One region of the Amycolatopsis sp. NPDC004378 genome, then DNA from elsewhere that is predicted to be linked to it. Evidence: predicted binding sites of a transcription regulator. Region 1 holds the regulator's gene; the other holds the start of a gene.

Region 1 (6,018 bases):
GCGACGTCTGGCGCCTCGGGCCGTCGATGGGCGTGCTGAACGTGCGGCCGACCACCACCAAGCGGAAGCTGCTGATGATCGGCGGCGGCACCGGCGTCACGCCGTTGCTGGCCATCCTCGACGACCTCGCGCGCTGGAAGCGCAACCCGCCGGTGCACCTGTTCTTCGGCGGCCGAAGACCCGACGACCTCTACGCACTGGACGACCTGCGCCGGTTCGCCGCGACGGCCAAGTGGCTGACGGTCACCCCGGTGACCGAAGAGGGCGCGCTGGCCGGGGGCGACCGCGGCACGCTCGCCCACGCCGTGACGCAGCGGGGCACGTGGAAGGACCACGACGTGCTCGTCTCCGGTTCGCCGCCGATGATCCAGGCGACCATCGCGAAGCTCCTGGCCCGCGGCATCGACCTCGAACGCATCTCCTACGACCCGTTCACCATGGACTGAGGAACTCTCAGCGGGCCGGGCGGCCCGGCCGGAATCTCGCTATCTTCGCCGATATGGAGATGACTATTCCGGTTTCGGACGGCACGATCGGCGGCTACCTGGCGGAGCCCGCCGGCGAGGGCCCGCACCCGGGCGTGGTGCTCATCCACGACGCGTTCGGGCTGAGCCAGGACACGAAGAACATCACGGACCGCTTCGCCGCCGAGGGTTACCTCGCCCTCAGCCCCGACATGTACTCGCGTGGCGGCTTCCGGCGCTGCGTGCGTCGCGTGTTCTCGGACATGTTCGCGAACCAGGGCCGGACGTTCGACGACATCGAGGCGGCCCGCTCGCTGCTGGCCGCGCGCGAAGACTGTTCCGGCCGGATCGGCATCGCGGGCTTCTGCATGGGCGGCGGCTTCGCGCTCATCGCGGCGTCCCGCGGGTTCGAGGCGTCCGCACCCTACTACGGGCAGCTGCCGAAGAACCTCTCGGTGCTCGACGACGCCTGCCCGATCGTCGCCAGCTTCGGCAAGAAGGACTTCTCGCTGCGCGGTGCCGCGGCCAAGCTCGAGACGGCGCTCACCGAGCGTGAGATCCCGCACGACGTCAAGGAGTACGACGGGGCCAGCCACGGGTTCGCGAACAAGGTCGAGGTCGCGCCGCCGCTGAACCTCCTGCTCAAGGTCGTCGGCTTCACCTACCACCACGAAGCGTCCGAAGACGCGTGGCACCGGGTGACGACGTTCTTCGGTGAACACCTGCGGCAACCGGCCCCACCTTCGCACTGAGCCGAGCGGGCGAGCGGTTTCGCCGAATGGTCGTAGTTCGTTGACCGTTGTGCCCGATTCACCTTATGGTCTAGACCACATCTTCCCCGGATGTGCTCGTTCGTCCTCCCCTGGAACACCGCTGTTCCCCCTCGAGGAGCCGAAATGACCTGGAAACGCAAGCTCTTCGCGGCCACAGCCGGCGCTCTGCTCGCCCCGGTGCTGGTCGTCGTCCTCCCCGCCACGACCGCGAGTGCCCACGGGTACGTCTCGGACCCGCCCAGCCGGCAGGCCAACTGCGCGGCCGGGAAGGTCCCGAACTGCGGCCAGATCGTCTACGAACCCCAGAGCGTCGAAGGTCCCAAGGGCCTGCGCAGCTGCAACGCCGGGCTGGCGCAGTTCGCCGAGCTGGCCGACGAATCGAAGCCCTGGCCGGCCAAGTCGGTCGGCACGTCGGTGACGTTCAACTGGGTCTTCACCGCCCGGCACGCCACCAAGAGCTACGAGTACTACGTCGGCAACACGCTCGTGGCGTCGTTCAACGGCAACGGCCAGCAGCCACCGGCGACGGTCCAGCACACGGTGAACCTTTCCGGCTACTCGGGCCGGGTGAAGGTGCTCGCGATCTGGAACATCTCCGACACGGCCAATGCGTTCTACAGCTGCATCGACCTCCAGATCGGCGGTGGCGGGACGACCCCGCCGCCGACGACCACCCCGCCCCCGACCACGACCCCGCCGCCCACCACGACCCCGCCCCCGACCACCACCCCGCCGCAGAGCGGAACGTGGGCGCCCGGCACGGCGTACCAGGTCGGCGACGTCGTCACCTACGGCGGCGCGAGCTACCGCTGCATCCAGCCGCACACCGCGATCGCGGGCTGGGAACCGCCGAACACCCCGGCGCTGTGGCAGCGTCTGTGAGGGTGCTGCTCGCCGTCGTCGCGCTGCTGCTGACGGGCTGCAGCGCGACGGCGGCTCCTCCCGCCTACAACGCGGCCGACGTGATGTTCCTGCAGATGCTGATCCCGCAGAACCAGCAGGGCATCGAGATCGTCCGGCTGGCCGCGAACCGGCAGTTGCCCGGCGAGCTGAAGGTGCTGGCCGCGGCGATCGAGTCGACCCAGCAGACCGAGATCGACGACATGAAGGGCTGGCTGCGCGCCTGGTCCCAGCCCGAGACGATGGACCTGAACCCGCAGGCCCACGCGGGCCACGGCGGCATGCAGATGACGACGCCCGACGTCGTCGGCGCCCTTCGGACGGCATCGGACCGCGAGTTCACCCGCAAGTTCCTGGACGTGCTCACCGGCCAGCAACAGGGCGCGGTCGAGCTGGCCAGGACGGAGAACGGCGCGAGCGGCGGCGTCAACGGCCCGGCGCGTGACCTGGCCCGGCGGGTCATCGAATCCCGGACCGCCGAAGTCCGGCAACTGCTCGACTTCAAGGCCTGACGCCGGGAGCGCGGCCGCCCGAAATCCGGTTGGCCGCCGCGCTCCCGGCGGCTAGCCTCGCGATCATGATGTACTCCTACGCGGTCTTCGCGAGGTTGCGCACCCGCCGCTGACGGCGGCGCACCTCTTCGTCCTTGCCCGCCGTCCCGGTCATCGCCGGGCGGCCCCTTTCGTGCTGCCCGGCTCCTTCCGAGCTGCGGAGCATCCCTTGAATTCCCTTGCGACAGACCATGTCCACCTGCGCGCGGAAAACGTCGGCGTCACCCTCGGCTCACGCCGCGTGCTGCACGACGTGAGCGTCACCGTCTCACCCCGGTCGCGGCTGGCGATCGTCGGCGAGAACGGGCGTGGCAAGACCACGCTGCTGCACGTCCTCGCCGGGCTGCGGGCGCCCGACCAGGGCACCGTCCACCGCGCGGGCACCGTCGGCGTCGCGCGGCAGGCGCTGCCGTTCCGGTCCGGCGAGACCGTCGGCACGCTGACCGCCGAAGCGCTGCGTGCCGCCCAAGACGCGTTGCGGGCCCTCGACGCGGCCGTTTCGGACTTCAGCGAAGACCACTACGCCGTCGCGCTCGAAGCGGCCACGCGCCTCGACGCGTGGGACGCCGGACGCCGCGTCGACATCGCCCTCGAAGCCCTCGGCGCGTGCACCGACCGGGCCCGCGAGCTGAGCACGCTCTCGGTCGGGCAGCGCTACCGCGTGCGCCTGGCCTGCCTGCTCGGCGCGCGGCACGACTTCCTGCTGCTCGACGAGCCCGGCAACCACCTCGACGCCGCCGGCCTGGCGTTCCTGACCGACCGCCTGCGCGGCCACGACGGCGGCGTCGCGCTGGTCAGCCACGACCGCGCGCTGCTCGCCGACGTCGCGACCGAGTTCCTCGACCTCGACCCCAGCCAGGACGGCCGCCCGCGCCGCTACGCCGGCGGCTACCAGGCCTGGCGGGACGGCCGCCGCCGCGACCGCGAACGCTGGGTGCAGGAGTACGAGGAGCAGCAGGACACGCACCGGCAGCTCACGCTCGCGGTGGCGCGGGCACGCGACCGGCTCAGCACCGGCTGGCGGCCGGACAAGGGCACCGGACGGCACCAGCGCCAGTCCCGCGCACCGGGCGTCGTCCAGGCGCTCAACCGGGACCGGGCGGCGCTGGAAGCGCACCGCGTGACCGTGCCCGAGCCGCCGTTGTCGTTGCGGTGGCCCGATCTCGGCTCCGGCGCGCAGGCACTGGTCCGCCTGCACGACGTCGGCGTCGCCGACCGTCTCGCGGGTCCGGTGACGCTGTCGCTCGACCGCGGCGACCGCCTGCTCGTCACGGGCGAGAACGGCGCGGGCAAGTCGACGCTGCTCTCCGCGCTCGCCGGCGAACTCCCGCCGACGACGGGGGCGGTCCGGCACCTGCCCGGCGCGAAAGTGGCCCTGATCGGCCAGGAAGTCCCGGCGTGGCCCGGGGAACTGACCGCCCGCCGGATCTTCGAGCAAGCCGGGGTGCCGTTCTCGGGCATGGGCCTGCTCGACGCGGAAGCCGTGCGCACGCCGGTCGGCCGGCTGTCCCAGGGCCAGCAGCGGCGGCTCGACCTGGCCCTGCGGCTGGCCGGGCGCCCGGACGTCCTGGTCTTCGACGAACCGACCAACCACCTGTCGGCGGTGCTCGTCGAGGAGCTGACCGAGGCCCTGCTCACCACCCCGGCCGCGGTCGTCGTCGCGACGCACGACCGCCGGCTGCTGGCCGACCTCGCGGCCTGGCCGCGGCTGGACCTCTGACGCACGAAGGCCTCCCCGAACTCGCCGGGGAGGCCTTCGCCGTGTCGGAACGTCAGCGGCGCTTGGGCCGCCAGACCACCATCGCGGTCTGCTGGTTGAGCGGGACCAGGTCCCGGCGGTAGGACGCGTGGGCCGCCGCCGCGGCCTGTTCTCCGGCCGCGTACGCCGCGGCCAGTTCTTCGGTGAGCTCGGCGAGCCGCGCCCGGAGCGCGTCGACCTGGTTCTCCAGCTCGATGATGCGCTTGATGCCGGCCAGGTTGACGCCGTCCTCCTGCGACAGGCGCTGAACCTCGCGCAGCAGCGCGATGTCCCGCATCGAGTAGCGCCGCCCGCCACCGGACGTGCGGCCCGGCGACACCAGGCCCTGCCGGTCGTAGGTGCGCAACGTCTGCGCGTGCATCCCGGCGAGCTGAGCCGCCACCGAGATGACGAACACCGGGGTCTCTTCGTCGCCTTCCTGCGGAATCCCGCCGAACATCCCGCTCACCTGCCTTCGAGCAGATCGGTGATCTCGGGCCGGGGGTCGTGCCCGGCCATCGCCTCGGCGTACGCCTCCAGTGCCTCGCGCGCCTTGTCGTCCAGTTTGGCGGGAATCGCCGCCTGGAGGGTGACGAGCAGGTCACCTTGCGAACCGTCGCGCTTGGCGATGCCCTTGCCGCGCACCCGCAGCACCCGCCCGCTCGCCGTGCCCGGTGGCACCTTGAGCGAGACCTTGCCCTCGAGCGTCGGCACCGTGATCGTCGTGCCGAGCGCCAGTTCGGTGAAGTCCACGGGCACGGTGATCGTCAGGTCGAGGCCCTTGCGCCCGAACAGCGCGTGCGGGGCCACGTGCACCCGGACGTACAGGTCGCCCGCCTGCGCGCCACCCCGGCCCGGCTCGCCCTGACCGGCCAGCCGGATGCGCTGGTCGTCGTCGACGCCCGGCGGGATCCGGACGGTCAGCGTGCGGGTCCGCGTGCTGACGCCTTCGCCGCCGCACTCGGGGCACGGGTCGTCGATGATCTGCCCGCGGCCGCGGCAGTCGCGGCACGGCTCGGAGAACGCGAACGCACCCTGGCTGCGGCTGACCAGCCCCGACCCGGAACAGGTCGGGCAGGTCCGCGGCGACGTGCCCGGCTTCGCGCCGTTGCCGCCGCACGTCGAACAGGTCGCCGGGCTCGACAGCCGCAGCGGCAGGGTCGCGCCCTTGACCGCTTCGACGAAGTCGATCCGGACGTCCGTCTCGACGTCGGCGCCGCGCTGCGGCCGGTTGGCCGTCGCGCCCGCCGTCGTCCGGCCGCGGCCGAACAGCCCGCCGAGGATGTCGCCGAGCCCGCCGAAACCGCCCTGCTGACCGCCGGCGCCGGCCTGGCCGAAGATGTCGCCCATGTCGAAGCTGCCGGTGCCGCCGCCACCGGGGAAGTTGAACCCGCCCCCGCCGCCGAACAGCCGCCGCGCCTCGTCGTACTCCTTGCGCTTGCTCGCGTCGGAGAGCACGCCGTAGGCCTCGGAGACCGCCTTGAACTTCTGCTCCGCCTGCGCGTTGCCGGCGTTCGCGTCCGGGTGGTTCTCCTTGGCCAGCTTGCGGTAGGCCTTCTTGATCTCGTCCGCTGTGGCGTCGGAGGAGACGC
Region 2 (6,018 bases), on a different contig from region 1:
GACACCGAGACCGCGGCGGTCGTGCCGCGGGCCAGCCGGGACGGCGCCGGCGCGCGGGAAATGCTGCACCACGGCTTCGCCCCGCTGCGGGTGATCGCGGTCAGGCCGTCCGAGCGGATGCTCCCGGCGACGCCGCTCGGCACCCCCGGCGTCAAGATCCGCCGTGGCGAACCCGGCGACCTCGAGACCGCCGTCGCGCTCGGCATGGAGCTGCACTCCTACGACGCGCAGTACGGCACGGTGAACTGGCGCGAAGGCGTCGAGGACATCCTCGCCAAGGACCTGGCCGAGAAGCTGGACCGGCCGGAGCCCGCCGTGTGGATCGCCGAGCTGTACGGGCGGCCGCTCGGCATGGTGAACGTCCAGCACCCGGGCGAGACCGGCTGGATCAGCGACCGCGTCGCCGCCGGGCGCGTCGGCTACCTGTCTTCGCTGGCCGTCGCGAAGGAGGCACGGTCGTCCGGTGTCGGCACCGCGCTGGCCACCCACGCCCACCAGGTGCTGGACGAGGAAGGCGCCGACGTCGTCCTCCTGCACCACGCGGCGGCGAACCCGCTCTCGACGCCGTTCTGGTACGCGCAGGGGTACCGCCCGCTGTGGACGTACTGGCAGCGGCGACCCGCCGTCCGGTGAACGGCTGGAGGATTACCGGCGGCCCGCTGTCCTTATAGGCTGGCTCCCGGAGAGCGAGGGGAGCCGGAAGTGGCCGATCAGCGGGATTCGGCGCCGAGAGCGCCCGAAGGCGTCGACACCGAGAAGCCGTCCGCGGCCCGGATCTACGACTGGTACCTGGGCGGCACGCAGAACTGGGCGGTCGACCGCGAGTTCGGCAGGCGCATGGAGCAGCAGTGGCCGCTCGTGCGCCCCGGGTCGAAGCAGAACCGCGAGTTCATGAACCGCGCGGTGCGGGCGGCGCTGCGGGCCGGGATCCGGCAGTTCATCGACCTCGGCTCGGGCGTCCCGACGGCGGGCAACGTGCACGAGGTGGTCGAGGCCGAGCTGCCGGAGGACCACGACGCGAAGGTCGTCTACGTCGACTACGAGCCGGTCGCCGTCGCCCACGCGACGCTGATCCTCGAAGAGGGCATGGCGACCGACTGGGCCGGCATCGTCCAGGCCGACATGCGGGACGCGAAGGCCGTGCTGCGCGCCGCGGAGACGAAGCGGCTCATCGACTTCTCCAAGCCGGTCTGCCTGATGATGATGGCGGTCCTGCACTTCGTCGGCCCGGACGACGACCCCCTGGGGCTGCTCAAGGCGTACCGCGACAAGCTCGCGCCCGGCAGCTGGCTGGCGATCTCGCAGATGAGCGAAGGCGACGGCTCGGGTCCGTACCTGGACGGGCTGCGCTGGTTCGTCGAGCAGTACCGCAAGACGAGCAACCCGGTGTGGCTGCGCGACCGCGAAGAGATCGAGCCGCTGTTCGGCGACTGGCCGCTGCTCGAGCCGGGCATCGTGCACCTGCCGGACTGGCGGCCCGACCGGAAGCTGAACGCCCTCGAAGCGGAGGCCCGGCCCTTCGCGTGGTGCGGCATCGCGGAGAAGCCCGGGGCATGACCGAAGGAGCGCCGCTCGCCCCGGCCGGGGTGGACACCGACAAGCCGTCCGCGGCGCGCGTCTACGACTGGTACCTGGGCGGGAACCAGCACTGGGCGGTCGACCGCGAGTTCGGCCGCCGCGTCGAAAAGGTGTGGCCGCTGATCCGGCCGATCTCGCGGCAGAACCGGGCGTTCATGAACCGCGTGGTCTCGGCGGCGGTGGCCGCCGGGATCCGGCAGTTCGTCGACCTCGGTTCCGGCGTGCCGACCGCGGGGAACGTGCACGAGATCGTCCGCGACCAGCTGCCCGCCGGCGAGCGGGCGTCCGTCGTCTACGTCGACTACGAGCCGGTGGCCGCGGCGCATTCGCGGCTGATCCTGGAGCGCGAAGGCGCGTCGGACTGGGCCGGGCTCGTCGAACGCGACATCCGGCAGCCGAAGGGCATCTTCGAAGACGACGTCACGCGGGAGCTGATCGACTGGTCGCGGCCGGTGTGCCTGCTGATGATCACCGTCATGCACTTCATCGGCCCGTCGGACGGCCCGGACAGGCTGGTGGCGGAGTACCGGGCGAAGCTGGCGCCCGGGAGCTGGCTGGCCCTCACGCACGGCACGTGCCGCGACGACGCGCCGCCCGCCCGTGCCGCCGAGGTGCGCCGGTTCATCGAGGCCTACCAGGCGACGTCGAACCCCGCGTGGCTGCGTTCGGCGGCGGAGCTGCTCCCCTGGTTCGGGGGCTGGCCGCTGCTGCCGCCGGGGATGACATCGTTGCCGGACTGGCGTCCGGAGACCCCGCCGAACGCCATCGACACCGAGACCCGCCCCTTTGCGTGGTGCGCCGTCGCGCGCCGGCCATCGCTCTGACCTGCGTATTCACTGATCGCTGTGGGCGAACGCACTCCTGGAAACAAACACACCCATCGGAGAGTTGAGCTAGACAGACTCAACTACACGAGGAGTGCACATGTCCGACACCCGCCTCCTGCCCGTGCTCCCGCTCGATGACGACGTCGTGCTGCCGGGCATGGTCGTCCCGCTCGACCTCTCCGACACCGAGACGCGGGCCGCGGTGGAGTCCGCCCAGGCCAAGACGCCGAGCCAGGCGTCCTTCCCCGGCATCCGGTCCGGCTCGGCCGCCAAGGCCGAGGTCCTGATCGTGCCGCGCGTCCACGGCGAGTACGCCGAGTTCGGCACCGTCGCCACGGTCGAGCGCATCGGCCGCGTGCCCGGCGGCAAGGCCGCCGTCCTGCTGCGCGGCACCGGCCGCGCGGTCGTCGGCCGGATCGCCGACGGCCCCGGCGCCGCGCGCTGGGTGCACGCCGAGGACGCCCCCGAGACCACGGACGACCAGGCCGCCAAGCTCGCGGCCGAGTACAAGGCCGTCGTCATCTCGATCCTGCAGCAGCGTGGCGGCTGGCAGCTGATCGACGCCGTCCAGCAGGTCGAGGACCCGTCCGCGATCGCGGACCTGTCCGGCAACGCGCCGTACCTGAGCACCGAGCAGAAGCTCGAGCTGCTGACCACGTCGGACGTCGGCGCCCGGCTGGAGAAGGCGCTCGAGTGGAGCAAGGAGCACCTGGCCGAGCTCGAGGTGACCGACACGATCCGCAAGGACGTCGCCGAGGGCATGGAGAAGCAGCAGAAGGAGTTCCTGCTGCGCCGTCAGCTCGAAGCCATCCGCAAGGAGCTCGGCGAGCTCGACGGCACCGCGGAGGACGACGACTACCGCGCCCGCGTGGAAGCCGCCGAACTGCCCGACGCCGTGAAGAAGGCCGCACTGGCCGAAGTGGACAAGCTGGACCGGACGTCCGAGCAGTCCCCCGAGGGCGGCTGGATCCGCACCTGGCTGGACACCGTCCTGGAGCTGCCCTGGACCGAGCGCACCGAGGACGTCTACGACATCGCGGCCGCGCGAGCGGTCCTGGACGCCGACCACGCCGGCCTCGACGACGTGAAGGAACGCATCATCGAGTACCTGGCCGTGCGCAAGCGTCGCGCGGAATCGGGTCTCGGCCCGGTCGGCGGACGCCGTTCGGGCGCGGTGCTCGCCCTCGCGGGCCCTCCCGGGGTCGGCAAGACGTCGCTGGGTGAGTCCGTCGCGAAGGCCATGGGCCGCAAGTTCGTCCGGGTCGCCCTGGGCGGCATCCGCGACGAGGCGGAGATCCGCGGCCACCGCCGCACCTACGTCGGCGCGCTGCCCGGCCGGATCGTCCGCGCCATCAAGGAAGCCGGCTCGATGAACCCGGTCGTGCTGCTCGACGAGATCGACAAGGTCGGCGCCGACTACCGCGGCGACCCGACCGCGGCTCTGCTCGAAGTGCTGGACCCGGAGCAGAACCACACGTTCCGCGACCACTACCTCGAGGTCGAGCTGGACCTGTCCGACGTCGTGTTCCTGGCGACGGCCAACGCGCTCGAGACCATCCCCGGCCCGCTGCTGGACCGCATGGAGCTCGTCACGCTGGACGGCTACACCGAGCACGAGAAGGTCACCATCGCCCGCGACCACCTGCTCCCCCGCGAGCTGGAGCGCGCCGGGCTGGGCGTCGAGGACGTCGTCCTGACGGACGCCGCGTTCAGCCGGATCGCCGCCGAGTACACCCGCGAGGCGGGCGTGCGCGACGCGAACCGGACGATCGCCAAGGTGCTGCGCAAGATCGCGACCAAGGTGGCGCTGGAGCAGGTTTCGCTGCCGCTGACGGTGGATTCCCCGGACCTGGAGACCTACCTGGGCCGCCCGCGGCACCTGCCGGAGTCGTCGCTGCCCGCGTCGACCCAGCGGACCGCGACCCCGGGCGTGGCCACGGGCCTGGCGGTGACCGGCGCCGGCGGTGACGTGCTCTACATCGAGGCGTCGCTGGCCGACGAGGAGTCCGGCGCGTCGGGGCTGCAGCTGACCGGTCAGCTCGGCGACGTGATGAAGGAGTCCGTGCAGATCGCGCTCTCCTACCTGCGTTCGCACGGTGCGGAGCTGGAGCTGCCGGTGGGTGACCTGCGCAAGCGCGGCATCCACGTGCACGTGCCGGCGGGCGCGGTGCCCAAGGACGGGCCTTCGGCGGGCGTCACGATGACGACGGCGCTCGCGTCGCTGCTCTCGGGCCGCGTGGTGAAGGCGGACGTCGCGATGACCGGCGAGGTGTCGCTGACCGGGCGCGTCCTGCCGATCGGCGGCGTGAAGCAGAAGCTGCTCGCCGCGCACCGGGCCGGGATGAAGACCGTGATCATCCCGCAGCGCAACGAGCCGGACCTCGACGACGTCCCGGCCGAGGTGCTGTCCCAGCTGGACGTCCACGCGGTGGCGAACGTCCGCGAGGTCCTCGACCTCGCCCTGACCCCGGCTTCGACGCCGGTTTCCCAGGCGGCGTAACCCCGAGCGCCGCCGCCTCCGGAGAGCGGCCGGTTTCCCCTTCCCCAGGGAAACCGGCCGCTCTTCTCGCTCAGACGCGGCGCGCGGCGATCAGGTAGCCGGTGCCGAAGCGGCCCGCGGGGCCGCGCTTGACCGTCCGCTCCGGGTGTGCGCGCCAGCTGCGGTCCCAGCGGCGGACGACCCGGTCGAGCGGCGGGACCAGCCCGTTGACGTCGTAGAACAGCGTGTCCTGCGGCTGCAGCCCGGCCCGCCACAGCTCGTGGCGCAGCCGCCGTGGCCCGTACGCCTCGATTCCCGTGTGGCGCGCCCCGTGGCGCCGCGGAAAACGCAGGGCTTCTTCGATTCCGCCGAGTACCCGGCGCGCCGGCCAGTACAGCCCCCATTCGAACATCCGGTACGGGCTGTGCGGGTTCAGCATCGTGACGACGGCGAGCCCGCCCGGGCGGACCACGCGTGCTATTTCACGCAGCGCCGGGCCGAGGTCGACGTATTCGAGCACGCCCATCGCGAGCGCGACGTCGAAGGTCCCGTCCGCGAACGGCATTTCTTCGATGTTGCCGACCGAAAAACTCGCTTCCTCCCCGACCCGGGTCCTGGCCGCGTCGACCATCGCCGCCGACCGGTCGCACCCGGTGACGGCGAAGTCCCCCGGCCGGTCGTCGAGCAGGTGGCGCACCATCATCCCCGGCCCGCAGCCGACGTCGAGGAGCGAGCCTCCGGGGCACCGGAGGAGCGTCCGATCGACGGCGTGCAGCCGGGAATGGTAGTAGCGCGCGGTGGGTCCCCACCCGGAATAGGCGTCGGCGTAGTCCGCGACGAGCTGGGCATCGGCGTACTGGACTCGCACGAGCTGCTCGCGCGTCGGGCTTTCGAGCGTCCCGGTAACCGGCATGTGCACCTCCACTGGCTGACCTCTGCCACCTGCGGCGGCCCGCAGGCCACTGGCAGGGTCGGGCCGGCCGGGAGAGCCGTTACCGAATAACGGAAGTATTTCGAAATGCGGTCGAAAGGGCGAATGAATCTTCACCCGTTACGCGGACGAATTGCGGCCGTATCGCGGGTTGAAACGGCCTCCGCGTTATTACGCGACAAAATACTCAATCGGAACGAACT

What was found. Region 1 encodes HspR, which represses chaperone genes until heat shock. Its sites were predicted from a motif close to ANNTTGAGTNNNNNNNACTCAANNT; they were not measured.
Region 2: a site for HspR is predicted at 2,464-2,488, ahead of lon (endopeptidase La). Genes of this name have one in related genera too.

The regions. Positions count from the first base shown of each region.
Region 1 covers NZ_JBSGDR010000002.1:55,542-61,559, forward strand. Annotated here, with positions in the region: gene ACWEN0_RS07795 (globin domain-containing protein) at 1-446, shown strand, start outside; gene ACWEN0_RS07800 (dienelactone hydrolase family protein) at 500-1,216, shown strand; gene ACWEN0_RS07805 (lytic polysaccharide monooxygenase) at 1,361-2,119, shown strand; gene ACWEN0_RS07810 (DUF305 domain-containing protein) at 2,104-2,649, shown strand; gene ACWEN0_RS07815 (hypothetical protein) at 2,726-2,854, opposite strand; gene ACWEN0_RS07820 (ABC-F family ATP-binding cassette domain-containing protein) at 2,858-4,408, shown strand; gene ACWEN0_RS07825 (heat shock protein transcriptional repressor HspR) at 4,461-4,886, opposite strand; gene dnaJ (molecular chaperone DnaJ) at 4,892-6,018, opposite strand, start outside.
Region 2 covers NZ_JBSGDR010000014.1:86,630-92,647, forward strand. Annotated here, with positions in the region: gene ACWEN0_RS32980 (GNAT family N-acetyltransferase) at 1-633, shown strand, start outside; gene ACWEN0_RS32985 (SAM-dependent methyltransferase) at 703-1,557, shown strand; gene ACWEN0_RS32990 (SAM-dependent methyltransferase) at 1,554-2,402, shown strand; gene lon (endopeptidase La) at 2,503-4,905, shown strand; gene ACWEN0_RS33000 (class I SAM-dependent methyltransferase) at 4,976-5,797, opposite strand.